DNA from 2 places in the Sphaerimonospora cavernae genome. Region 2 is predicted to be linked to the other one. Evidence: riboswitches for the same ligand, from Rfam matches in the RefSeq annotation. Region 2 holds a riboswitch; the other holds the start of a gene.
The links. Region 2 has a riboswitch for glycine ahead of gcvT (glycine cleavage system aminomethyltransferase GcvT). Riboswitches for the same ligand answer to the same signal wherever they lie in the genome.

Region 1 (3,399 bases), on a different contig from region 2:
CTGCACGGAGACCTTGTCGTACCCGGTGACCTCGGCGAGCCAGGCCTCCAGGGTCTCGATCAGTTCGACGTAGCCCGCGGCCTGGCCGATCGGCGCGAAGGGGTGGATGCCGGCGAACTCCGGCCAGGTGATCGGCTCCATCTCGGTGGTCGCGTTGAGCTTCATCGTGCAGGAGCCCAGCGGGATCATCGAGCGATCGAGCGCGATGTCCTTGTCCTGGAGCCGGCGCAGATAGCGCAGCATCGCCGTCTCGGAGCGATGGGCGTGGAACACCGGGTGCGTGAGGTAGGCCGAGGTGCGCAGCAGACCGGCCGGCAGCGCGTCCGGCGTCACCCGGTCCAGGTCGTCCAGCGCGCCGTCCAGCGCGTCGTCGAGCCCCTCCTTCGGGTCGCCACCGAACGCCGCCCACACGGCGATCAGATGGCCGGTGGTGGTCTTCTCGTCACAGGCGATGGCGACGTGGTCGGCGTCCACGTGGCGCAGGTTGATCCCCGCCGCCGCGGCCGCGGCGACGACCTCGCCGGCGCGGCCGGATACCCGGTCGGGCACCCGGGCGAGCACCGTGTCGAAGAACGCCTCGTGGACGACCGTCACCCCGCGCTCGCGCAGCCCGGCGGCGAGGACGGCCGCGTGCCGGTGGACCCGCTGCGCGATCCGCCGCAGTCCCTCGGGGCCGTGGTAGACCGCGTACATCGAGGCGATGACGGCCAGCAGGACCTGCGCCGTGCAGATGTTGCTGGTGGCCTTCTCCCGGCGGATGTGCTGCTCACGGGTCTGCAGGGCGAGCCGGTAGGCGGGCCGGCCGTCGGCGTCGACGGAGACCCCGACCAGACGGCCCGGCATCTGCCGCTGCAGCCCCTGCCTGACCGCCATGTAGGCGGCGTGCGGGCCGCCGAAGCCGAGTGGCACCCCGAACCGCTGAGTAGAGCCGACCGCGATGTCCGCACCCTGCTCGCCCGGGGCGGCCAGCAGCGTCAGAGCCAGCAGGTCGGCGGCTGCGACGACGAGCGCGCCCGCGGCGTGCGCCCGATCGGCCAGGGCGGCGAAGCCCGCCGCCCGGCCGCTCGCACCCGGGTACTGCACCAGGACGCCGAAGCACTCGGGCAGGTCGCCGGTGAGGTCCGACTCCACCAGCGTGATCCCCAGGGGCTGCGCCCGGGTCGCCAGCACGGCCTTGGTCTGCGGCAGTGCGTCGACGTCGACCACGAAGACGTCGGACTTCGACCGGCCCGCCCGCCGGGCCAGCGTCATGGCCTCGGCCGCCGCCGTCGCCTCGTCCAGCAGGGAGGCCCCGGCGACGTCGAGCCCGGCCAGGTCGGCCACCATCGTCTGGAAGTTGAGCAGCGCCTCGAGCCGCCCCTGGGAGATCTCCGGCTGGTACGGCGTGTACGCCGTGTACCAGCCCGGGTTCTCCAGCACGTTGCGCAGGATGACGCCGGGGGTGATGGTGTCGTGGTAGCCCAGGCCGATCATCGAGGTGAGCACCCGGTTACGGCCGGCGAGGGTCTTCAGCTCAGCCAGCGCCCCGGCCTCGCTCACCGCCTCGGGCAGATCGAGTGGCATACGGGCGCGGATCGCCTCCGGTACGGCCGCCGCCACCAGGCCGGCCATCGACTCGTGGCCGACGGCCGCCAGCATGCGCACGCGGTCCGCGGCGGAGGGTCCGATATGGCGGGTGACGAAGGGGGGAGCGGAAAGATCGTGAAGTGGTGACCTATCGGTCATGACAGGGGCCTCCCGGGCGGGTCGAGACCAGGCGTGTGCGGTCTCCCCCTCTGTCATCGGACCTGAGAGCTTCACCGGGCCGATCTGGTCCCGGCTTTCCCCTTCGGTGAGGCCCACCTGGCTGGTGCGCCCGCTTTTCAGAGTCGCCTCGTCCGTGCGGTACGGATGCCTGAGAGATTCCGGGGAGGTTGCTCCTTCGGCGCCCCTGCCACCAGGGGGCTCTCCCGCACGTGGTCGTCGGCCGTATTCACTCTACCGTTACCCGGAATCCGGACCACCACCCGCGGTCCCTTTATCCGATCTTGTTATCCGGTCTTGTTCATCCGGTCTTGCGAGCCTTACGACGCCGGGCCAGTTCGTCCGCCGGATGGTCACCCTCCGCATCGGAGGCGGCTTCCGCCCGCTCGCCCGGCAGCTCGGCGAGCGACCCCTCCACCTCGCGCCAGACCCGGCCCAGCGCGATGCCGAACACGCCCTGTCCGCCCTGCAGCAGGTCGATCACCTCGTCGGCCGAGGTGCACTCATAGACGCTCACCCCGTCGCTCATCAACGTGATCTGGGCCAGGTCGTTGACCCCCCGGTCCCGCAGGTGCCGTACGGCGGTGCGTATCTGCTGCAGCGAGACGCCGGTGTCGAGGAGGCGTTTGACGACTTTCAGCACGAGGATGTCGCGGAAGCTGTACAGTCGCTGCGACCCCGATCCCTGGGCGGCCCTTATCGTCGGCAGGACGAGCTCGGTACGCGCCCAGTAGTCGAGCTGCCGGTAGGTGATCCCGGCCGCGGCGCATGCCGTGGGACCGCGGTATCCGATGTCATCGGGCAGCGCGGTCGGCCGCTCGTCGAACAGCAGACCCTGCTCGCCGGCGCGCTCCCGCGCCGACTGCCGGACCGGGTCGTGCTGGCCGGCCGACTTACCCTCGCCGCTGCTGACCGCCACTGCGGACCTCCGGCTTTCTCTCATCCCACGGTCTGATCTGGGGGTTCGTGAATTACAACCGTGGTTTCCCTTGCACCGTAGGACTGGGGGCATCGTCAGTCAACGACCCCGTCCGGCGCGTCGTAAAGCGTAATCTCCCGAAATCGACCGGCACGTCAGCCCGCCCGACCGAAGTCTTCGGGAGTGATTTTGTCCAGGAACTGGCGGAACTTCTCGACCTCGTCCTCTTGGTCGTCGGGCATGCTCACACCCGCCTCCTGGACCACGTCCTCGCTGGCGTAGATCGTCGCCCCCGTGCGCAGCGCCAGCGCGATCGAGTCCGACGGCCGGGCGCTCACCTCCACGCCGTTGGAGAACACCAGATCGGCGAAGAAGATCCCATCACGGAGCGCGACGATGTTGACGGTGCGCAACCGCACCCCCAGGGCCTCGATCACGTCACGGAACAAGTCATGGGTGAGCGGCCTCGGCGGCGGCTCCTCCGCCTGAGCCAACGCGATGGCGGTCGCCTCGGTCATGCCTATCCAGATCGGTAGATACCGATCGCCGCTCGTCTCCTTCAACAGGACAATCGGCTGATTGGTGGGCATCTCAACGCGAACCCCCACGACCTCCATCTGCAACACGGGCGGCTCCGTCTCAAGCGTCGCGACATATCACCAGGCATTCAACGTAACACCCGGGACCGACCGCATATGCCGGTCACCGCCCCTGAACGCCGCGAACACTGCCACGAA
Region 2 (3,399 bases):
ACAGCACCTCGTCCGGCTCGTGCTCGATGCGCACACGGAACAGCCAGCCCTCGCCGTACGGGTCGGAGTTGACCAGGGACGGGTCGTCCACCACGGCGGGGTTGGTCTCCACGACCTCACCGTCCACAGGGGAGAAGATGTCGCTCACCGACTTGGTCGACTCGACCTCGCCCACCGCGTCACCGGCGGAGATGGCGGCGCCGACCTCGGGAACCTGCACGAAGACCACATCACCGAGCTGTTCGGCCGCGTGCGCGGTGATGCCGACGGTCACGGTCATGCCGTCGTCCAGCCCGGCCAACCACTCGTGCTCCTTGGTGTAGCTCAGGTCCTCGGGAATGCTGCTCACTTGCTCCTCCTATAGAAAGGCAGGTCAACTATGTCGACCGGTTCCTGGGCGCCGCGGATGTCCACGGCGAGGCCGTCCCCGCTCTCGGCGGCGGCGCGGGAGATGTACGCCAGCGCGATCGGCCGGCCCAGCGAACGCGAGGGGGCGCCGCTGGTGACCTCGCCGACGACCTCACCGCCACGGGTCACCGGATAACCGTGGCGGGGCACTCGGCGGCCGCGCGCCACCAGCCCGACCAGCCGTCGGCTCGCGCCCGTCTCCTCCGCGCCCGTCTCCTCCGTGCCTGTCTCAAGCTGGGCGATCTTGGCCAGGGCGGCCCGGCCGACGAAATCGCCGGGCTTGTCGAACCGCACCACCCGGCCGAGGCCCGCGTCGAACGGCGTCGTCTCGGTGGTCAGCTCGTTGCCGTAGAGCGGCATGCCGGCCTCCAGCCGCAGCGTGTCGCGGGACGACAGCCCGGCGGGCGACAGGCCGGACTCCTTGCCGGCCTCGCTCAGCGCCTGCCAGAGCGGCGCCGCGTCCTGTGGACGGACGAACAGCTCGAACCCGTCCTCGCCCGTGTAGCCCGTGCGGGCGATCAGCGCGGACACGCCGGCGACCGTCCCGGGGATGATCGCGTAGTACTTCAGGCCGTCCAACTCGGCGGCGGTGCCGCTCTCGGTCAGGCCGCGTAGGATCTCGACGCTGCGCGGCCCCTGGATCGCGATCAGCGCGTAGTCGTCGGAACGGTCCTCGACGACGGCGCCGGACGGCTGGGCACGTTCGGTCAGCTCACGGGCGACCATGGGCGCGTTGGCGGCGTTGGCGACGACCATGAACTCCTCGTCGCCGAGCCGGTAGACGATGAGGTCGTCGAGGATGCCGCCGACCTCGTTCACCATCATGGTGTAGCGGGCGCGGCCGAGGCCGAGCGTGCTCAGCTGGCCGACCAGGGCGTAGTCGAGGGCCTCGCCCGACCGCGGACCGGTGACGAAGATCTCCCCCATGTGGGACAGATCGAACAGCCCGGCGGCCGTACGGACCGCGTCGTGCTCGGCCGACTCGCTGCCGTAGCGCAGCGGCATCAGCCATCCCGCGAAGTCGGTCAGGGTCGCGCTGAGGCTCTCGTGGACCTCGCGCAAAGGGGTAGATCGAGACATGATCGCACTCGCACCTCGGAAAGGACGGATGAGGGCATCCTCCCCCTCTGTCATCGGCGCCTGAGAGCTTCGTCCGTGTTTTGCCGGACTTTCACCTTCGGCGAGACCCCGATCCCTCGTGGTCCACTTTCCAGAGCACACCTGGCCCGTACGGTCCTTTGCCTTGAGAGGTTCGCGGGGAGGGCTTGCTCCTTCAGGGATCCTGACCGGCTTGCCAGGATGCTCTCCCGCACGGGATCACTGGTGCAGGGCAAGCCTAACGGCTCAACCCGATCTCCGGAACCGTCTATAGCGGGGTGACGTACGCCCCGGAGATGCCCCCGTCGACCAGGAACTCCGAGGCGGTGATGAACGACGCGTCGTCCGAGGCGAGGAACGCCACGGCGGCCGCGATCTCCTCGGCCCGGGCGAACCTGCCGAGCGGCACGTGGACGAGACGGCGCCGCGCCCGCTCCGGGTCCTTGGCGAACAGCTCGCGCAGCAGCGGCGTGTCGACAGGACCGGGGCACAGCGCGTTCACCCTGATGCCCTCGCGGGCGAACTGCACGCCGAGCTCACGGCTCATCGCCAGCACCCCGCCCTTGGACGCGGTGTAGGAGATCTGTGACGTCGCAGACCCCAGGACCGCGACGAACGAGGCGGTGTTGATGATCGAACCCTTGCCCTGCCGCCGCATGTACGGAATGACATGCTTGCAGCACAGGTACACGCCGGTGAGGTTGACCTCCTGGACCCTGCGCCACGCCTCGATTCCGGTGTCCAGGATCGAGACGTCCTCCGGTGGCGAGATGCCCGCGTTGTTGAAGGCGATGTCGATCCGGCCATAGGTGTCGAAGGCGGCCTGGTACATCCGTGTGACATCGTTCTCGTCGGCGACGTCGGCCTTGACGTACAGACCTCCGACCTCTTCGGCGACCTTGGCGCCGGTGACCTCGTCGAGGTCGACCGCGACCACCTTCGCACCTTCCCGGGCGAACCGGTGGGCCGTGGCCAGGCCGATGCCGCTGCCCGCCCCGGTGATGACGGCGACGCGGTCCTGCAAACGCTGCATGTGTCTACTCCGTGCTTGTCCACTCCGTGGAGATGAAGACGTTCTTGGTCTCGGTGAAGGCGGCGAGGGCGTCGGGACCCAGCTCCCGGCCGAGCCCCGATTGCTTGAACCCGCCGAACGGTGTCCAGTAGCGGACGCTGGAGTGGGAGTTCACCGACAGGTTTCCCGCCTCCACGTCCCTGGCCACCCGCAACGCGCGCCCGACGTCTCGTGTCCAGATCGACCCCGAAAGGCCGTACTGCGTGTTGTTGGCGATCTGTACGGCGTGAGCCTCGTCCTCGAACGGGACGACGGTGACGACCGGTCCGAAGATCTCCTCGGTGAACGCGCGGCGGAACGCGGCGTGGCTCCCGCCGGGCTCGATGTCCACAGGATCGAACCCTTCTGGCGCGGTCAGCACCGACGGCGGGAACCAGTAGCCGGGTCCGCTCGGGCATGAGCCCGTGGCGTACACGCCCGCCGGCCCCGTGACGAACGACCTGACCCGGTCCCGGTGCTCGGCGCTGATCAGGGGCCCCATCTGGCTGGCCGGGTCCAGCGGGTCGCCGACCTTCACCTCCTGTACGGCCTGCCCGAGCCGCAGGAGGAAGTCGTCGTAGACGGAATGCTCCACCAGGATGCGCGAGCGGGCGCAGCAGTCCTGCCCGGAGTTGTCGAAAACCGCCATCGGGGCTGTGGCGGCCGCCCGGTCCAGGTCGGCGTCGGCGAAGACGATGTTGGCGCTCTTGCCGCCCAGCTCCAGTGTCACCCGCTTGACCTGCTCGGCCGCCTTCGCCGCGATCAGCCTGCCCACCTCGGTCGATCCGGTGAAGACGATCTTCCGTACATCCGGATGCCCGACCAGCCGGGCCCCGGCGACC

Region 1: it holds a riboswitch for glycine, as region 2 does, so the genes downstream of both, gcvP (aminomethyl-transferring glycine dehydrogenase) here and gcvT (glycine cleavage system aminomethyltransferase GcvT) in region 2, are expected to answer to the same signal.

The regions. Positions count from the first base shown of each region.
Region 1 is NZ_JBHMQT010000043.1:34,662-38,060, reverse strand. Features, by position in the region: gene gcvP (aminomethyl-transferring glycine dehydrogenase) at 1-1,725, opposite strand, end outside; glycine riboswitch at 1,873-1,962, opposite strand; gene ACFHYQ_RS19610 (MerR family transcriptional regulator) at 2,045-2,662, opposite strand; gene ACFHYQ_RS19605 (bifunctional nuclease family protein) at 2,818-3,288, opposite strand; gene ftsR (transcriptional regulator FtsR) at 3,365-3,399, opposite strand, start outside.
Region 2 is NZ_JBHMQT010000021.1:21,061-24,459, reverse strand. Features, by position in the region: gene gcvH (glycine cleavage system protein GcvH) at 1-349, opposite strand, end outside; gene gcvT (glycine cleavage system aminomethyltransferase GcvT) at 346-1,488, opposite strand; glycine riboswitch at 1,526-1,629, opposite strand; glycine riboswitch at 1,630-1,728, opposite strand; gene ACFHYQ_RS11620 (3-oxoacyl-ACP reductase) at 1,775-2,539, opposite strand; gene ACFHYQ_RS11615 (aldehyde dehydrogenase family protein) at 2,544-3,399, opposite strand, start outside.